Regions from separate parts of the Streptomyces sp. NPDC052043 genome, predicted to be linked through region 2. Evidence: riboswitches for the same ligand, from Rfam matches in the RefSeq annotation. Region 2 holds a riboswitch; each other region holds the start of a gene.
The links. Region 2 has a riboswitch for cobalamin ahead of ACIHCX_RS27995 (ABC transporter substrate-binding protein). Riboswitches for the same ligand answer to the same signal wherever they lie in the genome.
Positions count from the first base shown of each region.

Region 1: it holds a riboswitch for cobalamin, as region 2 does, so the genes downstream of both, ACIHCX_RS13215 (ribonucleoside-diphosphate reductase subunit alpha) here and ACIHCX_RS27995 (ABC transporter substrate-binding protein) in region 2, are expected to answer to the same signal.
Region 3: it holds a riboswitch for cobalamin, as region 2 does, so the genes downstream of both, ACIHCX_RS04525 (cobalamin biosynthesis protein) here and ACIHCX_RS27995 (ABC transporter substrate-binding protein) in region 2, are expected to answer to the same signal.

Region 1 covers NZ_JBIUBT010000004.1:432,624-439,915, reverse strand. The annotation lists gene mctP (monocarboxylate uptake permease MctP) at 1-1,008, shown strand, start outside; gene ACIHCX_RS13220 (GNAT family N-acetyltransferase) at 1,083-1,589, shown strand; cobalamin riboswitch at 1,635-1,788, shown strand; gene ACIHCX_RS13215 (ribonucleoside-diphosphate reductase subunit alpha) at 1,911-4,277, shown strand; gene ACIHCX_RS13210 (ribonucleotide-diphosphate reductase subunit beta) at 4,277-5,290, shown strand; gene ACIHCX_RS13205 (hypothetical protein) at 5,203-5,457, opposite strand; gene ACIHCX_RS13200 (helix-turn-helix domain-containing protein) at 5,551-6,516, shown strand; partial or broken gene ACIHCX_RS13195 (cytochrome P450) at 6,538-7,041, opposite strand; gene ACIHCX_RS13190 (multidrug MFS transporter) at 7,229-7,292, opposite strand, start outside.
Region 2 covers NZ_JBIUBT010000012.1:137,406-144,697, reverse strand. The annotation lists gene ACIHCX_RS28020 (helix-turn-helix domain-containing protein) at 80-925, shown strand; gene ACIHCX_RS28015 (DUF397 domain-containing protein) at 926-1,159, shown strand; partial or broken gene ACIHCX_RS28010 (hypothetical protein) at 1,341-1,543, shown strand; gene ACIHCX_RS28005 (hypothetical protein) at 1,668-2,438, shown strand; gene ACIHCX_RS28000 (MerR family transcriptional regulator) at 2,589-3,716, opposite strand; cobalamin riboswitch at 3,825-4,031, shown strand; gene ACIHCX_RS27995 (ABC transporter substrate-binding protein) at 4,270-5,136, shown strand; gene ACIHCX_RS27990 (FecCD family ABC transporter permease) at 5,133-6,221, shown strand; gene ACIHCX_RS27985 (ABC transporter ATP-binding protein) at 6,218-7,033, shown strand; gene ACIHCX_RS27980 ((2Fe-2S) ferredoxin domain-containing protein) at 7,030-7,292, shown strand, end outside.
Region 3 covers NZ_JBIUBT010000001.1:954,889-962,180, forward strand. The annotation lists gene cobN (cobaltochelatase subunit CobN) at 1-50, opposite strand, end outside; gene ACIHCX_RS04520 (cobyric acid synthase) at 47-1,555, opposite strand; gene ACIHCX_RS04525 (cobalamin biosynthesis protein) at 1,552-2,493, opposite strand; cobalamin riboswitch at 2,595-2,739, opposite strand; gene ACIHCX_RS04530 (hypothetical protein) at 2,943-3,167, opposite strand; gene ACIHCX_RS04535 (anion permease) at 3,199-4,479, opposite strand; gene ACIHCX_RS04540 (class II aldolase/adducin family protein) at 4,634-5,365, shown strand; gene ACIHCX_RS04545 (alpha/beta hydrolase) at 5,507-6,634, shown strand; gene ACIHCX_RS04550 (hypothetical protein) at 6,977-7,292, shown strand, end outside.

The DNA.
Region 1 (7,292 bases), on a different contig from region 2:
GACACCCTGATCTACCTCGTGATCGCGGTGGCCATCATCTACATCCCGATCAAGCTGGGCGGCTTCTCGGAGGTGTTCGCCAAGGCGGGCCAGAAGTTCACCGAGACGGGGTCGGGCTCTCTGGTGCCGGCGGCGGCCGGCCAGTGGACCTACGCCACGCTGGCCCTGGGCTCCGCGCTCGCGCTGTTCATGTACCCGCACTCGATCACCGCGACGCTGTCCTCGCGCAGCCGGGAGGTGATCCGCCGCAACACCACGATCCTGCCGCTGTACTCGCTGATGCTGGGCCTGCTCGCGCTGCTGGGCTTCATGGCGATCGCGGCGGGCGTGCAGGTGAAGAACGGCCAGCTGGCCATTCCGCAGCTGTTCGAGAACATGTTCCCGGACTGGTTCGCGGGCGTGGCGTTCGCGGCGATCGCCATCGGCGCGCTGGTGCCGGCGGCGATCATGTCGATCGCGGCCGCGAACCTGTTCACCCGCAACATCTACAAGGACTTCCTCCGCCCGCACGCGACACCGAGGGAGGAGACCCGCGTCTCCAAGATCGTGTCGCTCCTGGTGAAGGTGGGCGCGCTGGTGTTCGTGCTGACCATGGACAAGACGGTCGCCATCAACTTCCAGCTGCTCGGCGGGATCTGGATCCTTCAGACCTTCCCGGCCCTGGTCGGCGGCCTGTTCACGCGCTGGTTCCACCGCTGGGCGCTGCTGGCGGGCTGGGCGGTCGGCATGGTCTACGGCACGGTCGCCGCCTACGGGGTCGCCTCGCCGACGCAGAAGCACTTCGGCGGCTCGGCCAAGGAGATCCCGGGCCTCGGCGAGATCGGCTACATCGGTCTGACGGCGTTCGTGCTCAACGCGGCCGTCGCGGTGGTCCTGACGTTCGTGCTGAGGGCGGTCAAGGCGCCCGAGGGCGTGGACGAGACCCGGCCGGAGGACTACACGGCGGACGCCGGCGACCCGGGTGTCGAGGCGGAGCTCCCGCCGGCCACGGCGGTGGCCCCGCAGTAGCACCGGGCACCCCGTGGGCCGCCGGAGAGAAATCCGGCGGCCCACGGCCGGGCCCGTACGGCAGACTCGGGCCCATGGACTTCGCGATCCGGCCGGTGGAACCCGGCGAGTACGGCACGCTCGGTGAGATCACCGCCCAGGCCTACCTCCAGGACGGGCTGCTGGACTTCGGCGAGAGCGACGGATATCTCGTCGAGCTGCGGAACGTGGCCAAGCGGGCGGCCGCGGCCGAGGTGCTGGTGGCGGTGGCGGACGGGAAGGTGCTCGGCGGGGTGACCTTCGTCCCCGGCGCCGGTCCCATGGCCGACCTCGCCGGCCCCGGCGAGACCGAGATACGGATGCTCGCGGTCGCGCACGCGGCGCGCGGCAGAGGAGTCGGCGAGGCCCTCGTACGGGCCTGTCTGGACCGGGCACGGGCCGTGGAGGGCTGTGTCCGCGTGGTGCTGTCCAGCCAGAGCTCCATGCGTACCGCCCACCGCGTCTACGAGCGCCTGGGCTTCGTCCGCACGCCGGGGCGGGACTGGAACCCGCTCCCGGAGCTGGACGACATCACGCTGCTCACCTACGAGTTGACATTCTGACACGCTCCGGAGTCGACGCGGCACAACATATGGGGGTGCCCGACTCACTCAGCACAAGATGTATGCTCGTGCTCACTGTCGCCGCAGGGGAATCCGGTGCGAATCCGGAACTGTCCCGCAACGGTGTACTCGTGCGCATATGCCCCATGGGCCGCCACGAGCGTCAGTCCGAGGACCTGCCGACAGCGCGCCCGGCCGTCCGGTCCGGGTGCCCTGACGTCCGGGCCTCGCGGAATGGGCTGGTGGGCGCGGCGCCGCGTGCGCTCGTGTGCTGCCCCCTGCCCTGTGCGAGTCCCCGTGCCGAGCGAGGGAGAGCTCCACGTGACCATCGCGCCAGCCGACCCGGTTTCAGTCACAGCCACGGAAACCGACGGTCCAGGTGCCGTACTGCTGCGGACCCTGACCGAGCTGACCGCCGACCTCCCCGACGCCGACCCCGGCCGGGTCGCCGCCGCCGCGCTGCGCGGCCGGTCGGCGCGGGCCGACGAGGCCGAGTTGCGTGAGCTCGCCACGGAGGCGGCCGCCGGGCTCATCTCCGAGGACCCCGCCTACTCCCGGCTGGCGGCCAGGCTGCTGACCCTCACCGTCCGCGCCGAGGCCGCCTCCCAGGGCGTCGTCTCCTTCACCGACTCGGTCGCCGTGGGCCACAGTGAGGGCCTCATCGCCGACCGGACCGCGGAGTTCGTACGCGCCCACGCCGACCGCCTGGACGCGCTGATCGACCGGGCCGCCGACGACCGCTTCGGCTACTTCGGCCTGCGCACCCTGCACAGCCGGTACCTGCTGCGGCACCCGATCACCCGCAAGGTGATCGAGACGCCCCAGCACTTCATGCTGCGGGTCGCGGCCGGTCTCGCGCAGGACGACACCGCGCGGTCCGTCGACGAGGTCGCGGCGCTCTACGGGCTGATGAGCCGCCTCGACTACCTGCCCTCCTCCCCCACGCTCTTCAACTCCGGCACGCGCCACCCCCAGATGTCGTCCTGCTACCTCCTCGACTCCCCCAAGGACGAGCTGGACTCCATCTACGAGCGCTACCTCCAGGTCGCCCGGCTGTCCAAGCACGCCGGCGGCATCGGCATCGCCTACTCCCGCATCCGCTCCCGCGGTTCGCTGATCCGCGGCACCAACGGGCACTCCAACGGCATCGTGCCGTTCCTGAAGACCCTGGACGCCTCGGTGGCCGCCGTGAACCAGGGCGGCCGGCGCAAGGGCGCCGCCGCGGTCTACCTGGAGACCTGGCACTCCGACATCGAGGAGTTCCTGGAGCTGCGCGACAACACCGGTGAGGACGCCCGCCGGACGCACAACCTCAACCTCGCGCACTGGGTCCCGGACGAGTTCATGCGCCGGGTGAACGCCGACGGGCAGTGGTCGCTGTTCTCCCCCGCGGACGTGCCGGAGCTGACCGACCTGTGGGGCGAGGAGTTCGACGCCGCGTACCGCGCCGCGGAGGCCCGGGGACTGGCCCGCAAGACCATGCCGGCCCGCGAGCTGTACGGCCGTATGATGCGCACCCTCGCGCAGACCGGCCAGGGCTGGATGACCTTCAAGGACGCCGCCAACCGCACCGCCAACCAGACGGCGCAGCCCGGTCACGTCGTCCACTCCTCCAATCTCTGCACGGAGATCCTGGAGGTCACCGACGACGGTGAGACGGCGGTGTGCAACCTGGGGTCGGTCAACCTGGGCGCGTTCGTGGCCGGCGGGGACATCGACTGGGAGCGGCTGGACGCGACCATCCGCACCGCCGTCACCTTCCTGGACCGCGTGGTCGACATCAACTTCTACCCGACCGAGCAGGCGGGCCGCTCCAACGCCCGCTGGCGGCCGGTGGGCCTGGGCGCCATGGGCCTCCAGGACGTGTTCTTCAAGCTGCGGCTGCCCTTCGACTCCCCTGAGGCCAAGGCCCTGTCCACCCGTATCGCCGAGCGGATCATGCTCGCCGCGTACGAGGCGTCGGCCGACCTCGCCGAGCGCAACGGCCCGCTGCCCGCGTGGGAGAAGACCCGTACGGCCCAGGGTGTGCTGCACCCCGACCACTACGACGTCGAGCTGACCTGGCCGGAGCGCTGGGCGGCCCTGCGCGAGCGGATCGCCGCCGTCGGCATGCGCAACTCGCTGCTGCTCGCCATCGCCCCGACCGCCACCATCGCCTCGATCGCGGGCGTGTACGAGTGCATCGAGCCGCAGGTCTCCAACCTCTTCAAGCGTGAGACGCTCTCCGGGGAGTTCCTGCAGGTCAACTCGTACCTGGTGGACGACCTGAAGGCGCTCGGCGTCTGGGACGCCCGCACCCGCGAGGCACTGCGCGACGCGAACGGCTCGGTGGCCGGCTTCGCCTGGATCCCCGAGGACGTGCGGACGCTGTACCGCACGGCGTGGGAGATCCCGCAGCGCGGTCTGATCGACATGGCCGCGGCGCGCACCGCGTTCCTGGACCAGTCCCAGTCCCTGAACCTGTTCATGGAGACGCCGACCATCGGCAAGCTCTCCTCGATGTACGCCTACGCCTGGAAGCAGGGTCTGAAGACGACGTACTACCTGCGCTCCCGCCCGGCGACCCGTATCGCCCGCGCGGCTCGGGCCCAGACTCCCGCCACCGTCCCCGTCCAGCAGGCGGCGCCGGACGCCGACGCGATCGCCTGCTCCCTTGAGAACCCCGAGTCCTGCGAGGCCTGCCAGTAATGACCAGCGAGACCAAGAACCTGCTCGACCCCGGCTTCGAACTGACGCTCCGTCCGATGCGCTACCCGGACTTCTACGAGCGCTACCGGGACGCCATCAAGAACACCTGGACGGTGGAGGAGGTCGACCTCCACTCGGACGTCGCCGACCTCGCCAAGCTGAGCCCGGCCGAGCAGCACCTGATCGGACGGCTGGTGGCCTTCTTCGCCACCGGTGACTCGATCGTGGCGAACAACCTGGTGCTGACGCTGTACAAGCACATCAACTCCCCCGAGGCGCGGCTGTACCTGTCCCGCCAGCTCTTCGAGGAGGCCGTCCACGTCCAGTTCTACCTGACGCTGCTCGACACCTACCTGCCCGATCCCGAGGACCGCGCCGCCGCCTTCGCGGCGGTGGAGAACATCCCCTCGATCCGGGAGAAGGCCGAGTTCTGCTTCCGGTGGATGGACTCGGTGGAGAAGCTGGACCGGCTGGAGACGAGGGCGGACCGCCGGCGCTTCCTGCTCAACCTCATCTGCTTCGCCGCGTGCATCGAGGGCCTGTTCTTCTACGGCGCCTTCGCCTACGTCTACTGGTTCCGCAGCCGCGGCCTGCTGCACGGTCTGGCCACCGGCACCAACTGGGTGTTCCGCGACGAGACGATGCACATGTCCTTCGCCTTCGACGTGGTGGACACCGTGCGCAAGGAGGAGCCCGACCTCTTCGACGACGAGCTCCAGCAGCAGGTCACCGACATGCTGCGGGAGGCCGTCGAGGCCGAGCTCCAGTTCGCGCGCGACCTGTGCGGTGACGGCCTCCCGGGGATGAACACCGACTCGATGCGGCAGTACCTGGAGTGCGTCGCCGACCAGCGCCTGACGCGCCTCGGCTTCGCCCCGGTGTACGGCTCCGAGAACCCCTTCTCCTTCATGGAGCTCCAGGGCGTTCAGGAGCTGACCAACTTCTTCGAGCGGCGCCCGTCGGCGTACCAGGTGGCGGTGGAGGGCACCGTCGACCTCGACGAGGACTTCTGAGCCTCGTCGGGGATCTCCCCGGCCTCCCGGTCCTCCTGGGCCTGACGGATCCGGTGGTCGGCACGTCGGTCGTGGACGATGCCGACCACCGACGGCAGGACCATGAGGACCAGGAGCCCCAGGACGAAGAGCATCGAGATCAGGCCTTGCAGCTGTGTCGTGGTCATGGACACCACTGTGGCGCCGGGTACTCCTCACCGTGAGTGGCAGGACTGCCGTACACCTTCAAAATCCTGCCACCGCGGGGGCACACTGGACCCATGCTGAAGAACGTGGCCACCGTGCTGCTGGACGGAGTGCACCCCTTCGAGCTCGGCGTGGTCTGCGAGGTGTTCGGACTGGACCGCAGCGACGAGGGGCTGCCGGTGTACGACTTCGCGGTCGTCTCCGCGGAGGGCCCGGCGCTGCGCACCCATGTCCCCGGCCTCACGGTCTCGACGCCGCACGGGCTGGACCGGCTGGAGGAGGCCGACCTGATCACGGTGCCGGCCGCCGACGCCGTCACCTCCCGCGGCTACCCGCCCGAGCTGCTGGCCGCGCTGCGCCGGGCGGTGGACCGGGGCGCGCGGGTGCTCAGCGTCTGCTCGGGCGTCTTCGTGCTGGGCGCCGCCGGCCTGCTGGACGGGCGGCGCTGCGCGGCGCACTGGAGGCACGCGGACGAACTGGCCCGGCGGTTCCCGCGGGCCGTGGTCGAGCCGGACGTGCTGTACGTGGACGCGGACCCGGTGATCACCTCGGCCGGCACCGCGTCCGGCATCGACGCCTGTCTGCACATCGTGCGCAAGGAGCAGGGCCCGGAGGTCGCCAACAGGATCGCCCGGCGGATGGTGGTGCCCCCGCACCGCGACGGCGGGCAGGCCCAGTACGTCGAGCGGCCGCTGCCGAAGTCCTCCTGCGACACGGTGGGCGAGGTGCTGGTCTGGATGGAGGAACACCTGGACCAGGAGGTCACCGTCGAGCAGCTCGCCGCCCGCGCCCACATGTCGCCGCGTACCTTCGCCCGCCGCTTCCAGCAGGAGACGGGCACCACTCCCTACCGCTGGCTCCTGCGCCAACGCGTGCTGCTGGCACAGCGGTTGCTGGAGGGGACGGACGAGACCATGGACACGATCGCGGACCGTACGGGGTTCGGGACGGCGGCGGCACTGCGGCACCAGTTCGTCCGCGCGCTGGGCACCACCCCGAACGCCTACCGGCGCGCGTTCCGGGGCCCGCGGGCCGCCTGAACGCGCGCCGCGCCGCTCACGTCACCTGAGCACCGGCCGCACCAGCATCCGCTGCGGGCGCAGCGTGATGCCGACCCGGGGCGTGCCGTTCGACCCGGGAACCTCCTCGAAGCGGAACCTCGTCGCCACCGCGGCGGTGAACAGACTCAGAAGCGCCATCGAGAAAAGGTCACTTGGGCACTTGCGGTTACCCACGCCGAACGGGCTCATGGCGCATTTCGGTACGTCCTTGGCGCGTTCGGGAAGCCGGCGGTCGGGGTCGAACTCCAGATGGTCCGGATACGAGCGCCGATCACGCTGGACGGCGTACGGGCTGTAGATGATGTCCGCCCCGGCCGGAATGCGATAGCCACCGAGTTCGGTTTCGGCCACCGCCCGCCGCGTCAATACCCATACGGCGGGCCGCAAACGCATCGTCTCCACGACGACATTGTTGGTGTGCGTGAGCCCGCGGATGTCGTCGAATCCGACTGGGCGGCCGCCGGCCACGGATTCGACCTCCGCGCGTATCCGGTCGCCGTGTTCCGAGGTTGGCCGGCAGCGACAGCCGGTACGGCGGGCCGGAGATGAGGTAGTCGGGACTGAGGGAAGGCCGGCGGATCGCGGACCGGTTTCAGACCGTGGCCGAGAAGCGGCACCCCGCCCCCGGCCACCGGTGGCTCGTGCGGCCCGGGTGCGGGGCGCCGGGTTGCGGACCGCGCCGACGCGGCGGTCATTTCCCGCCCGCCCCCTCGTCGTCGAGGTACGGGGGTGTGGCCGGGTCCTCCCAGTCGTCG
Region 2 (7,292 bases):
CCGTGGTGGGCCGACTGCCTCGCTGCCTAGCCTGTTCAGGCCCCGAGCCGCTGCCCGGGGGTACCCGCAGAGGAGCCCCATGTCCGTAAGGACCACCACACGCCGCCGTCAACTGGGTGCGATGCTGCGCAAGTTGCGCGCGCGCAAGGGGATGACCCTGGAGGAGGCCGGCCGACTGGTCGACGTGTCGAAGGCGACGGTCAGCCGGTACGAGACCCAGGCGGGCCCGGTCAAGTGGATCGTCGTCGACGCGCTGTGCCGTGAGTACGGAGCCACCGACTCCGAACGGGAAGCCGTGGTCAGGCTGGCCAAGGACGCCAAGCAGCAAGGCTGGTGGAGTTCCTTCGCCGACTCCATCCCGGAGAGCATGAACCTGCTGCTCACACTGGAGGACGAGGCTGTACGCGAGGACCACTTCTCGTGTGTCTACGTTCCGGGGCTCCTCCAGACACGCGCCTACAGCACTGCCCTGCAGAAGGCCAACGAGATCCCACTGCAGCCGTCCGAGATCGAACGACTGGTGGACATCCGCATGAAACGCCAGGAGATTCTCAACCGGCCGAAGCCTCCTCGCCTGTGGGCAATCCTCGACGAGTCAGTCATCCGCCGGGTCGTCGGGTCGCCCGAGACCATGAAGGAGCAGCTCGGCCGACTCCTGGAAGCGAACGACTCCCCTCACATCACGCTTCAGGTGCTGCCGTTCTCCAAGGGCGCCCACTCCGCCGCCCTCGGCAGCTTCGTGATCCTCGGCGGCACCGAGTCAGCCCTCGACGTGGTGTACGTCGACTTTCACACCGGCTCGCTCTTCCTGGAGAAGGACGAGGAACTGGAGCGATACAGACTTGCGTTCGAGTACCTCCGCGCACAAGCGTTGGACATGGAGGCTTCCTCCGCCGTGATCCATCGCGCCCGCAAGGAGCTGTGAATGCCTGTCAGTCCCCGACCCACCTCCGACCTCGTCTGGTTCAAGTCGTCGTACAGCGGCGGCAACACGACCGAGTGCGTAGAGGCCGCCTTCGTCCCGTCCGGTGTGCTCGTGCGGGACTCCAAGCGGCCCGAGCAGGCACACCTCACCCTGTCGGCAGAGGCCTGGACGGGCTTCGTGGCTGGTGCGCGCATTAGCCAACTTGCCTACGGACACGGCTTTTCGACGCCCTAATAGAACGTATCGCGCACTTGGTCATCGCAGCGCCTCGACGCCCGCGCCAGTGGCCGGAGCCACGCCTGTCGTCTCGTGCAGTGCCGTGTCACAGGGCTATCGGCCGATACACCAAGGCCCGGTCGACCACCTCGTCGACCGAGAGTTCTCGCTCCGGCGGCCAGAGGGTCAGGTCACTGACGTGCCCGGTTGGACATGCCAGGGTCCTGTCGAGCATGTCCAGCCAGTTGGCCTTGATCCCGCACCTCGCGTCCTGTCCGGCGAGGCTCTCTCCAACCCTGCTCGGCCGAGCAGCAGTTCGGCACCCTCGCCACTGTGAAGCGCACCCGCCGTCCCCACCTGACCATCATGCTCTACCGCTGGGACGCCGAGGCCCGCAGCGTGCACGGCGCGGGTCCACCGGCGAGTTTGGTCTCAATCGGGTGACTTTCACCGTTTCAGGGCAACTGCACACGTCCTTCACTGGTCACACCAGGGCAACACGTAACAACCTGTCCCAGAGGAACCAATGAACCAGCACTACCCGCAACAGCCCCAGCAGCCCCAGCAGCCCGGTTGGGGTGGCCCGCAGCAGCAGCCAGGGGTGTCCATGCCCCAGCCACCGAAGAAGCGCAGTGCGGGCAAGATCGTCGGGTTGGGCTGTCTCGGTGTCTTCGCTCTGTTCGCCGTGATCGGCATCATCGGCTCGGTCGTCGGCGACGGAGACGGCAAGAACGGCGACCACACCAGCTCCGCCAAGGGCAGCGCCCCGACCGACACCGCGTCACCGAAGTCGGCTGCCCAGAAGGGCGATGCCCCGAGCAAAGACGTCGAGGGCAGCGATCGCGCCGAGACCGGGACCTCTACCCTCGGCGGAGACATCGGCTCCTGGGTCGCCAAGATGACCAGCCACGGCGTCGCCTGGGAGAAGCAGGGTGCCAAGGAGAGCATCGCCGGCCTGCCGCCCACCCGCGACTGGTTCGGCGAAGCCAAGGGCGCCCCCTCCCTCGTCGCACACGCCATCACCGACACCCACCGGGGGATCCTCAGCCTGTCCTGCAACGCCGCCGGATTCCCGAAGGGCAGGTCCTCCGAGCAGGTCGCCCTCTTCACCGACTGCGTCACGGCCGCCAACCTCGACGGCATCGACAACGCCAAGGTCCGCACCTGGATCCAGACCAAGCTGCCCGCCATGCTCGACAAGGACGGCATGCAGGTCGAAAATCTCGCATTCGGCAAGGTCGCGCTCAGCATGGACACCGCCGGAAACACCGCCGCCATCAGCATCGAGCAGCAGTAGAGGCTCGGCGCTTGGGGGATCTTGCCGCGAGCTGTCCGGTCGATCACGTGGGGAGCCGCATGGCCGGCGCGGCGGCGGCCCGCCGTACCGAGGTGGACGTCGCGCGCTCCGGGGGTGCCCTGGTGCCGCTGCTGGGCTGGACCGGCCGGTTCAGGCTACGAGCAGGCGCAGGCCGAGTTCTGCCGCGTCGAGGGCGACGAGGTCGCGGTTGCGCTCGGCCCACCGGCCTGAGGAGAGGTCGTCGCGGAGCCTGTCGACCGCCCGCTGCTCGGCCTCCGGCCCGACTCTGGTCCATACCGACACCGCGCGGCGCACATGTTCGTCCAGGTATGCCTCGGGCCGGCGCCAGTAGGCCTCGAAGAAGCCGTCAGCGCAGTCCCACGGGATGAGCAACGGCTCCGCGCGGCCCCCGATCGCGCGGGTCAGGTCGGCCAGCGAAGGCCAGTCGGCGAGCAGGTCGGCGAATTCGGGCAGGTAGTCGCGGGTCAGCCAGAACCGCTCACCCCAGCCGGTGGCACTCGCGTCGTACGTGAACACCACCACCCGGCGGGCCACGCGCCGCATCTCGCGCAGCCCCGCGACCGGATCCGGCCAGTGATGAACGGTACTGACCGCCATCGCGGCGTCGAAGGACTGGTCCTCGAACGGAAGGCTTTCCGCACTGGCGGCCACGCACGGCGCCGCGACCGCGGGACGCTGTGCCCGCATGACCGCCGACGGTTCCACCGCGATCACGTCACGGTCGGGGGGCTCGTAGGAGCCGGTGCCGGCCCCGACGTTCAGTACCGTCCGGGCGTCCCCGAGCGCATCCCAGATCCTCGCGGCGATCCGCGGCTCGGTACGCCGCGTCGCCGGGTACGCGGACCCGATGACTTCGTACAACTGCGCTCCGAACACTTTCAGTTGTTCTTCCGGCGGCGTCCTGATCCCCATGGCCCGTGCCTCCAGTTCCGTGTCGATGGCCGTCACCATGGCGGCAGCGTGGTCGCGCTGTTCCAGCAGCAGGCCGCGCAGCCGGTGCAGGTGGGCGACCGCGTCGGTGGCCGGGTCGTCGACCAGATCCGCGATCTCGCGCAGTCCGAAGCCCAGCCGCCGGTAGGCGAGCACCTCCCGCAGTCGCTCCACGTCGCCCGCCGAGTAGGCCCGGTACCCGGCCGAGGTCCGCGCGGACGGCCGCACGAGACCGATCTCGTCGTAGTGATGCAGCGTGCGGACGGTCACGTCGGCCAACTCGGCCACACGTCCCACGGTCAGGTGCTCTTCCACGCCACCGACCATGCGGCCTGACGCCACGTGAGGGTCAAGCGCTTCGCTGCCGGTACCGCGCGTCGCGCAGGGCGGTGCTCTCCTACGGGACACTCTCGCAGCCGCGCCACCAGCGGCTTGGTAGCGTATGGCTGCCGTGGTGTACGGGAAACCGGTCGGAAGCCGGTGCGGCCCTCGCCACTGTAGCCGCGGAGTTCCGCGGCCCTCGCTGACGGCTCCCGGAGCGGTCAGGGCCACTGGGTGGATCGGGAACGAGCCACCTGGGAAGGTCGGCCTCGGAGCGGTGACGCGGAAGCCAGGAGACCGGTCACGGCGCGACATGTTCCACGAGGGTTTGGAGAGCATCGTGCCCAGCGGTCCCCTGCGTCCGTTTCGATCCGTACGATCCATACACGCCGAACGTTCCCTGCGCGCCGCGCGTTTCACACGCCCCGCGCGTCCCCTACGCCCCGGCCTCGCCGCTGCCGCGCTCCTGCTCGTCGGTGCGCTCGGCGCCTGTACGGGTGCGCCCGCGGCCGAGAAGCCCGCCGCGGCGGCCGGGAGCAGCCGCCCGGCGCCGGTGAGCGTGAGCAGTTGTGGCGTCACCACGACCGTCGCGGCACCGCCGAGCCGGCTGGTCACCCTCAACCAGGGTGCCACCGAAGTGGCGTTGGCCCTCGGCCTCCAGTCGCAGATGGCCGGAACGGCGTTCCTCGACGACGCGGTCCCGTCGCAGTGGAAGTCGGCCTACGACGCCGTCCCGGTGCTGTCCAAGGAGTACCCGACCAAGGAGAAGCTCCTCGCGGCGCGCCCGGACTTCCTCTACGCCTCCTACACCACCGCGTTCAGCGACAAGGTCGCGGGCACGCGGGCGGATCTGAGCTCCAAGGGCATCGAGTCCTACCTCTCGCCGTTCGGCTGCGCCGACAGCAAGCAGGTGCCGCCGGTGTCCTTCCAGGCGGTGTGGGACGAAGTGGGCGACATCGCCGAGGTGTTCGGTGTCGCACCGCGCGCCGCCGCTCTCCAGAAGGAGCAGAAGCAGCTTGCCGGCCTCAGGGCCGAGGCGGCGGGCAAGGGCCTGAACGTGCTCTGGTACGACTCGAACACCAAGGCCCCGTTCGTCGGCGCCGGCCACGGCGGACCCCAGCTCGTGCTCGATGCCGTCGGCGCCCACAACGTCTTCGGCACGCTGCCCGGTGGCTGGAAGACCGTGAGCTGGGAGAAGGTGGCCGCGGCGGACCCGGACGTCATCGTGCTCGCGGACGCCAGTTGGGACAGCGCACAGTCCAGGATCGACTACCTGGAGCACGACCCGGTGCTCAGCAAGCTCACCGCCGTCCGGCACAAGGCCTTCGTGGTCGTGCCGTTCTCCGAGACGACGCCCGGCGTGCGCCTCGCCGACGGTGCCGCCCTGGTCTCGGCCGGCCTGAGCAAGCTGCACCCGCGTTCATGACGGTGGAGGATCGTCCCGCCGCACGGCCCGCGGGAGCGGGTCGCGCGGCGGCGGGCCTGACCGTTGCCGTGGTCCTGCTGCTGGTCACCGTCCTGCTCGGCCTCGCCGTGGGATCGGTCCACGAGCCGCCGCACGTCGTCGCCGGCGTCGTTCTGCGCCGGCTCGGCCTCGGCGACTCCCCCGTCACGCTGCTGGACGACCAGATCGTCTGGCAGCTGCGGCTGCCCCGGGTTCTGGGAGCCTCCGCGACCGGCGCGGGACTCGCGGTCTGCGGCGCGGTGCTGCAGACCCTGACGGGGAACGACCTGGCCGACCCCTACCTGCTCGGGATCTCCAACGGCGCCGCCGTCGGCGCGGTCACCGTGATCGTCCTCGGCGTCGGAGCCACCGGCGCCGCGGCGGTCGGCGCGCTCCCGGCGGCCGCCTTCGCCGGCGCCCTGCTCGCCGTCGTCGTCGTGCTGGCGCTGGCCGCCGCGCGCACCCGGTCCCTGCCGGCCGCGCGGACCGTGCTGGCCGGCATCGCGGTGGGGCAGATCTGCGGCGCGTACACGTCGTTCGTCGTGCTCGTCCTCGGTGACCGCAACGCCGCCCGCGGTGTCATGGAATGGACGCTGGGCTCGGTGGCCGGGGTGCGGTGGGGCACGGCCGTCTTCCTGACCGCGGTGGCGGTCGCCGGCACGCTGGTCATGGTCGCGGCCGCCCGGGACCTGGACGCGTTCGCGTTCGGCGAGACCGCGGCCCGCTCCTTCGGCGTCCACGTCGAACGCACCCGCTGGGCCCTGGTCGCCACGGCCGCGCTGGTGACCGCGTGCCTGGTCGCCCACACCGGCGTCATCGGGTTCGTCGGCCTGGTCGTGCCGCACGTCGTCCGCCTGGTGTGCGGCCCGCGCCACGCCCTGCTGCTGCCCCTGTCCGCGCTCCTCGGCGCGTCCCTGCTGGTGGGCAGTGACATCGTGGCGCGCTCGGTGCTCCCGGACCAGGAGATCCCCGTCGGCGTCGTCACCGCCGGGCTCGGCGCGCCGTTCTTCGCCTGGCTGCTGTGGCGCCGGACAGGCGGCGGGTCGGCCGCAGGGGGTCGGCCGTGATCAGCGCGAACCCGGTGGGGCTGCGCGCCGAGGGCGTCGGCGTGCGCGTCGACGGCGCCACGCTGCTGACGGACGTGACGCTCGGCTTCGCCCCCGGCAGGACGACCGGCCTGCTCGGGCCGAACGGGGCCGGCAAGACGACGCTGCTGCGGGCGCTGGCCGGACTGCGCCGGCCGCAGTCGGGCCGGGTCCTCCTCGACGGCGACGACCTGTACGCGCTGCCGGCCCGCCGGCGCGCGCGGCGGGTGGCCTTCATGGAACAGCAGGCCGACACCGCACTGCCGCTGACGGCGCGTCAGGTCGTCGACCTGGGGCGCACGCCGCACCGCGGCCGGTGGCCCGTCGTGGCGGGCGCGGTGGCCGACCACGAGCGGTCGGTGCTCGCCGGGGCCGTCGCCGCCACCGACGTCGGCGGGCTGCTCGACAGGACCTGGTCGTCCCTGTCCGGCGGAGAGCGCCAGCGGGTCCAGCTCGCGCGGGCCCTGGCACAGGAACCCGGGGTGCTCCTGCTGGACGAGCCCACCAACCACCTGGACCTGCGCTACCAGCTCGGTTTCCTCGAAAGCGTACGCGGGCTCGGTATCACCACCGTCGCGGCCCTGCACGACCTCGAACTCGCCGCCGCCTACTGCGACGACGTCGCCGTGCTGCTCGACGGCCGCCTGGTGGCCCATGGACCCGCCTCCGAGGTGCTCACCTCGGCCACGATCGCGCGCGTCTACGGAGTCGACGCGACCGTGGAGCGGCACCCGCGGCACGACAGACCGCACATCCGGTGGAACGGACTGCTTCCCGAGGGGCCCGCGTCATGAGCCGGAACCGTACGCGCGCCCCCTCAACGGCCCCCGACGCGGGCGGTGCCACGGTCCTGGTCGGCATGTCCCTCGCGGAGGCCAACCGCCGGGCCGAACTGGACGGAGCCGCCGCGCCGTTGGGTGCCACGACGGCGTTCCTGCAGCAGGGCGAGCCGTCCCTGTCCGCCGAGTTGACCAGGCTGGCCGACACGGGCGCGGAGACCGTCGTCCTGATCGGGGTCCGCCTCGGGGCCTCGGGTCCCGGCCACTCCTGGCT
Region 3 (7,292 bases), on a different contig from region 2:
GCGGCGAGCAGATCGGTGTCGGCGGTCGACAACAACAACACTGTGCTCATGCGGGCGCTCCCGGTGGAATGAAAGGCAGTCCTTGCGGCGCGCCCGACTCGATGAGTCGCCACAGCGCGTCCGTGTCCGCGTGCTGTTCGATCAGGTCGCCGAGCCGGTCGAGCTGCTCCTCGCGCAGCGCGGCGAACGAGGTGTCGGGCGCCGGCACGAAACGCCGGCCGGCGGCGGCCGCCACCTCGCGCAGGAAGGCCCGGCGGAAGCCGTCCGACTCCAGGGAGCCGTGCCAGTGGGTGCCCCAGACGGCGCCGACCCGGCACCCGTCCAAGAAGGGACTTCCGCCGGTGACTTCGGCGACCCCGTGGTGGATCTCGTACCCCTCGACCCGTTCGCCGAGGGCTTCGCCCTCCGGCCGGGTGAGGGTCTTCTCGCGGGCGAACCTGACCCGTACGGGCAGCAGTCCGAGGCCGTCCACGTGTCCGGCTCGCGACTCGACGTCGTCCTCGATGTGCTCGCCGAGAAGCTGGAAACCGCCGCAGATGCCGAGCACGGGCCGCCCGTCCGCCGCCCTTCTCGCGAGGGCCCGCGCAAGCCCCCGCTCCCGCAGCCACTCCAGTGTCCTGACCGTGCCCCGCGTGCCGGGTACGACGACGAGGTCGGCGTCGGTCAGTTCCTCGGGACGGTCCACGAACCGCACGACGACGCCTGGTTCGGCGGCGAGCGCGTCGACGTCGGTGAAGTTGGACATCAGCGGCACGGCGCAGACGGCGACCCGCAGCACGTCCTCGCCGACCGGCGGCGCCACGGTGGACTCCCGCACCGCGCCCCGCAGCGAGACGCGCAGTCCGTCCTCCTCGTCGATGCCGAGCCCGTGCCGGAACGGCAGCACGCCGTACGTACGCCGTCCCGTGAGCCCGTGCAGCATGTCGAGGCCGGGTTCGAGCAGCGAGACGTCCCCGCGGAACTTGTTGACGAGGAACCCGGCGACCAGTTCCTGGTCCTGACGAGACAGCAGCGCGAGCGTGCCGAAGAAGGAGGCGAAGACGCCGCCGCGGTCGATGTCGCCGACGACGAGCACGGGCAGCCGCCCGCCGCGCGCGATCCCCATGTTGACGATGTCGGTGCGGCGCAGGTTGATCTCCGCCGGGCTGCCCGCCCCCTCGCAGATCACCGCGTCGTACGTGCTCCGCAGCTCGGCGAGGCAGTCGAGGACGGTGCCGAGGAGCCGCTGCTGCCGCCCGCCGTGGTAGCCGCGGGCGCTCATCTCACCCACCGGCCTGCCGAGCAGCACCACCTGACTGCTCTGCTCGCCGCCCGGCTTGAGCAGCACCGGGTTCATCAGCGCGGTCGGCTCGACGCGGCACGCCTGGGCCTGCATGGCCTGCGCCCGCCCGATCTCGGCGCCCTCGCGGGTGACGAAGGAGTTGAGGGACATGTTCTGCGCCTTGAACGGGGCGACCTTCACGCCCTGGCGCACCAGCCACCGGCAGATCCCGGCCGTGACGACGCTCTTCCCGGCGTCGGAGGTGGTGCCGGCGACGAGCAGACCGCCGCTCATGACGTCCGTCCTCTCTTCAGCAGCCGTACGCCCGCGCACACGCCGAGCGCGAGCCAGCCCACGCGGCGGGAGAGCCGTACCGCGCGCTCGATGTCACCCGGCCGGACGGCGCGTCCGGGGCCGTTGAGCACCGGGCGGTGCTCCACGCGCCCGGCGTACGAGAGCGTGCCGCCAAGGCGCACGCCGAGCGCCCCCGCGAACGAGGCTTCCACCGGGCCGGCGTTGGGGCTCGGATGCTTGCCGGCGTCGGCGCGCCAGGCGCGTACGGCACCGCGCGGGTCGTCGCCCGCGACGGCGGCCAGGGCGGCGGTGAGCCGCGCCCCCGGCCATCCGGCGAGGTCGTCGAGCCGGGCCGAGGCCCAGCCGTAGCGGCGGTAGCGGGGGGACTTGTGCCCGACCATGGCGTCCAGGGTGTTGACCGCGCGGAAGCCGAGGAGCCCCGGCACACCGGCGGCGGCTCCCCACACCAGCGCGCCCACCACCGCGTCGGAGGTGTTCTCGGCGACGGACTCGACCACGGCGCGGGCGATGCCGTCGGCGTCCAGTGCCTGAGGGTCGCGCCCGCACAGATGCGGCAGCCGCGCCCGGGCGCCCTCGATGTCACCGGTCTCCAGCGCGCGTCCGATCACCCGCGCCTCCCGGGCGAGGGAGGTCCCGCCGACGACGGCCCAGGTGGCGGCGGCGGTCAGCGCGACGGACGCGGTACGGGAAGGACGCAGGGCAGACGCGGCCAGCGCGGCCGACGACACGACGCCCCCCACGCACACGGCGGTGTGCAGGGCGCCCCAGCCGCGGTGGTCCCGCCACAGCGCGCGTTCCACGGCACCCGCGGCCCGTCCGAACACGGCGACGGGGTGCCCGCGGCGCGGATCGCCGAGGAGCAGGTCACCGAGGAGGCCGGCGGCGGCGCCGTACGCGAAGTCGCGATCGGCACCCATCGGGTCAGCCGGTCGTGCGGTCGGTCAGTGAGTCGCTGGTGAACCTCGGTCGGCAGCCGCGCATGGCGATACATGTCCTCACTCAGGGTGTCCACGCCCTGGTTCGACGAGACCGGCGGTGAGAGTTCCTGACTCCCGGGGATGTTCTTCCCCGGTCACAGTGGCGGGACCGCGCCGGATTCGCACCGGGCTTCCTCTCCTGCCGCCGTATGTGGCTCCGGCAGTCCACCACGCACCGCGAACACCCGTCAACCTGCCGTTGACCTGCGCAGGGGTACTGAGATGAGGCCCACACCCCGGGGCGGGCCGGACGGGAAAACCCGCCCTTCCCGGGCCGTCGCGGGGACGGTCCGGCAAGAGCGGGTGACGTGGTGACGTGTGGGTCGGGCGGGACCCGTCACGCGGATCCGACCCGGTCGCCAGGGTCCCGGCCGCGCCGGGCAGTACGGCTACGCCATGATCAGGTGGATCCCGTAGGCCACCGCGGCGGCGCACGCGGCGAAGCAGGCGTAGGCGCCGGTGACCGCGAGGACCCCGCTGCCGTCGCCCTGGGCGACGGCCCGCTCGCGGCGGGAGAGACCGGCGATGCCGAGGGTGAACAGGGCCACGAGGCCCACCGTGACGCCGAGGCTGACGCCGAAGACGGAGCCGAGGGCCGCCCAGTCGATCTTCATGGTGTTCTCTTCCTTCTGCCTGGACGCGAGCTCAGACGGCGGCGGCCGGCGGGGGCGCGACGGACGCGGGGTCGGTGGCGGGCGCGGAGGGCTGGGCGGGGATCGTGGCCGTGAGCGTGTCGGTCACCGGGGAGGCCGGCGGCGGGATGACGGCGGCGATGGCCTGGGTGACCACGCCGGCCGGCTCCTCGGTGTCGGCGTCGGTGCCGGTGTTGTTGACGTTGGTGTGGTCGACGACCTCACGGCGGGAGATCTTCCAGATCGCGGCGCTGGAGGCCACCAGGAACACGGCGACGAGGCAGGTGCCCCAGGCGCCGAGCCGGGTCACGGCCTCCGCGCCGGCCCCGACCAGGGCCGCGGCGGGCAGGGTGAGCGCCCAGGCGACGGCCATGCGGGTCGCGGTGGACCAGCGGACCACGCCGCCCTTGCGGCCCAGGCCCGCGCCCATCACCGAACCCGAGACGACGTGCGTGGTGGACAGGGAGAAGCCGAGGTGGGAGGAGGCCAGGATGGCGGTGGCCGCGCTGGTCTGGGCGGCGAAGCCCTGCTGCGGCTGGAGGTCGGTCAGGCCCTTGCCCATGGTGCGGATGATGCGCCAGCCGCCGATGTAGGTGCCGAGCGCGATGGCCAGACCCGCGGAGAGGATGACCCAGGTGGGAGGGTTCGAGCCGGGGGCGAGGGCGCCGCCGGCGACCAGGGCGAGGGTGATGACGCCCATCGTCTTCTGCGCGTCGTTGGTGCCGTGGGCCAGCGAGACCAGGCCCGCGGAGGCGATCTGCCCCGCGCGGTGGCCCTTCTCGGCCGCCCTGCCGTGCGAATGCGACTTGCTGCCGATGCCGTACGACAGCCGGGTCGCGACCAGCGCGGCCAGACCCGCGACGACCGGGGCGACGACCGCCGGGATGAGGACCTTGGTGAGCAGGACACCGCCGTGCACGGCGCTGAAGCCGGCCGAGGCGATGGTGGCGCCGATCAGACCGCCCATGAGGGCGTGCGAGGAGCTGGAGGGGAGTCCGACCAGCCAGGTCAGCAGATTCCAGAGGATCGCGCCCACCAGGGCGGCGAAGATGACTTCGGGACGGATGCCGCTCTCGTCGACGAGACCCTTGGAGATCGTGTTGGCGACCTCCACGGAGAGGAAGGCGCCCACCAGGTTCAGCGCGGCGGACATGGCCACCGCGACCTTGGGCTTGAGCGCGCCGGTGGAGATGGTCGTGGCCATCGCGTTGGCGGTGTCGTGGAAACCGTTCGTGAAATCAAACGCGAGTGCGGTGATCACCACCATCGCGAGGATCAGCGAGAAGCTTTCCATTTACCCAGGCAATCGTTCGAGCGTCATTGGCGCGTTGAACGTAGGTAACCCGGGTGAACGGAAGATGAACTGAGGCGGTCATCGCGGTGTTCCTTCCCGCGTTCCGGCGGACAGGAACGGCCGCTCGCGGGAGGCGTCCTGGCAGGATCGGCGCATGACCGAACAGCGGCGGGACCGAGCGGACGCACAAGGCGAGCGGGCCAAGGCGCGAGGGGCCGGGGCGGACGTGTCCGGGGACACGGCGCGCGCCTGGCGGGAACTGGTCGCGGCGGCCCGCCGCACGGTGTCGGACGGGCTGGTCGTCGGCACCTCGGGCAACGTGTCCGTACGCGTCGGCGACATCGTCCTGGTCACCCCCTCGGGCGTCCCCTACGACCGGCTCACGGACGACGACGTCACCGGCGTCGACCTGGACGGCAGACAGGTGCTCGGCACCCTGGTGCCGACCAGCGAACTGCCCATGCACCTCGCCGTCTACCGCGGCACCGACGCGGGCGCCGTCGTCCACACCCACGCCGTGCACGCGACCGCCGTCTCGACGCTCGTCACCGAGCTGCCGCTGATCCACTACATGGCCGGCGCGCTCGGCGGCCCCGTCCGGGTCGCCCCGTACGCGACGTACCGCACCGAGGAACTGGCCGGGAACGTGCTGCGCGCCCTCGCCGGCCGCACCGGCTGCCTGCTCGCCAACCACGGCACCCTCACCCACGGCGCCGGCCTCGACCAGGCCTACGACCGCACGGCCCAGCTGGAGTGGATGTGCCGTGTGTGGCTGGCGGCGTCCAGCGTCCCCGGCCTGACACCGGCCCTGTTGACGCCGGAGCAACTGGCGCAGGCGGGGGAGCGGCTGCGGGCGTACGGACAGCAGGGGCAGGGGCAGGGGTAGAGAGGGGGAGGGAGCCGGGGCAGAGATCGGGAAGGGCTGCGGCGAGGAATGAACGCCGCTCTTCATGGAACCCGCGCGGACATGTCACCCCGACCCTCCGTCCCACTGGCCGGTGACCGGGTGCGCCAGGACACTGGAGCCGTGCCCACTGCCAAAGCGACGGCCGCGGCCGTCACCGCAGCCCTGGCGGCCGGCGCGGCGAGCGTCGCCGCGGGCCGGCTCGCCAGCGACGCCGCGCTCAAGGCGCCCCCGGGCCGGCCCCTGCCCACCGAACCCCGGCTCACCGTGCACGGCACGGCCGCCGGCCGGATCAGCCTCACCCGGGACCTCGCCTCCCTGCGCCCGGGCACCTACGGGCTGGCGGGCGACGGCTCCCACGCGGTGGTGGGCCCCGTGCTGCCCACCGCCCCGCACCGGCCCGACACTGTCGTACGCCGACTGGAACGCGTCACCCACGGCGTCCTGCAACGCGGCGACAAGGTGTGGCTCACCCCGAACCTGCACGTCGGCAACCCGCGCAGCGCCCTCGGTATCGAGCACGCCGACGTCGACGTCCCCGGCGAACTCGGTCCTCTGCCTGCCTGGTTCGTGCCCGGGGTGCGCGAGACCTGGGTGATCGCGGTGCACGGCCTCGGCAGTACCCGCGAACTCCCCATGAACATCCTGGGGTTCCTGCACCGCCGGCACTTCCCGGTACTGGCCCTCGCCTACCGCGGCGACCTCGGCGCGCCCCGCCCGCCGGACGGCCTGAACCACCTCGGCGAGACCGAGTGGCGGGACCTGGACGCGGCGATCCGCTACGCCATGCGGTACGGGGCCGAGCGGATCGTGCTGCACGGCTGGTCCACCGGCGCCACGATGGCGCTGCGCGCCGCCACCCGCTCGGCGGTGCGCGAGCGGATCTCCGGACTCGTGCTGGACTCCCCGGTGCTCAACTGGGAGGTGACGCTGCGGGCCCTGGCCCGGGCGCGGCACACCCCGGGCCCGCTGCTGCCGCTCGCCGTGCGCGCCGCGCAGGGGCGCACCGGTCTGTACGGCGACCGCCTGGCCGAGGCGACGGACCCGGAGGGGCTCACCGTACCGACGCTGATCTTCCACGGCCCGGGCGACCGGGTGGCCCCCTGGCAGCTCTCCCGCCGCCTCGCCGAGCGCCGCCCCAACCTGGTCGCGCTGCACATGGTGCCGAGCGCTCCGCACGGCGCGATGTGGAACGCCGACCCCGAGGGGTACGAGGAGGCCCTGCGGCGCTTCCTGACACCGCTGATGTGAGGCGGCGGCACGGTTCCGTTTCGCCCCGCTTCCCCCGCCCCGGGACCGGCGGCGGGACAGGTCTCCGGGACCCTTTCGAAACCGGCCGGACGGCGCCCGGCAGGGGTCCTCTTGGTCCTCCCTTGGCCTTCTCGATCGCCTGCCGTGACATTCCGTTTGGGTTTTCGGACCGTCAACCGGAAGACTGCACCCGTGACGTCCCGTATCCCGCGCGACTCCAGGCTTCGCATCGTCCGCCCACGACCCCTGGCCGCCGCCCCCCGAGCCGTGAACCAGCGGCAATCGCGCCGCCCCGCCCCGCGCCCCCCGGAGGGCACCCCGGCACCCGCGGAGCTGGCCAGAATGGCGCGCTCCCTTCTGGCCGGCGCGGCCCGCGTCGCCCGCTGGGCGGACGCCGCCCTCGGGCCGGGCCGCCAGGGGCCGACGGCCGACGACAAGGCCACCCTCTCCGACGCGACCGCCGAACGGGCGGCTGCCGATCTGGGCCTGACCGCCGCACAGGTCCGTGCCGACTGGGACACCGCCCGGCTCGCCGGCCTCATCGAGGTGCACGGCGACGACGTCCGTCCCGGCTGGCGGCTGCGCGCCTGGGACCGCGACGACAGCGCCGTCCTGCGCGGCTGGGTGGCCTTCTTCGACGCCTGGTCGCTCGCCTGCC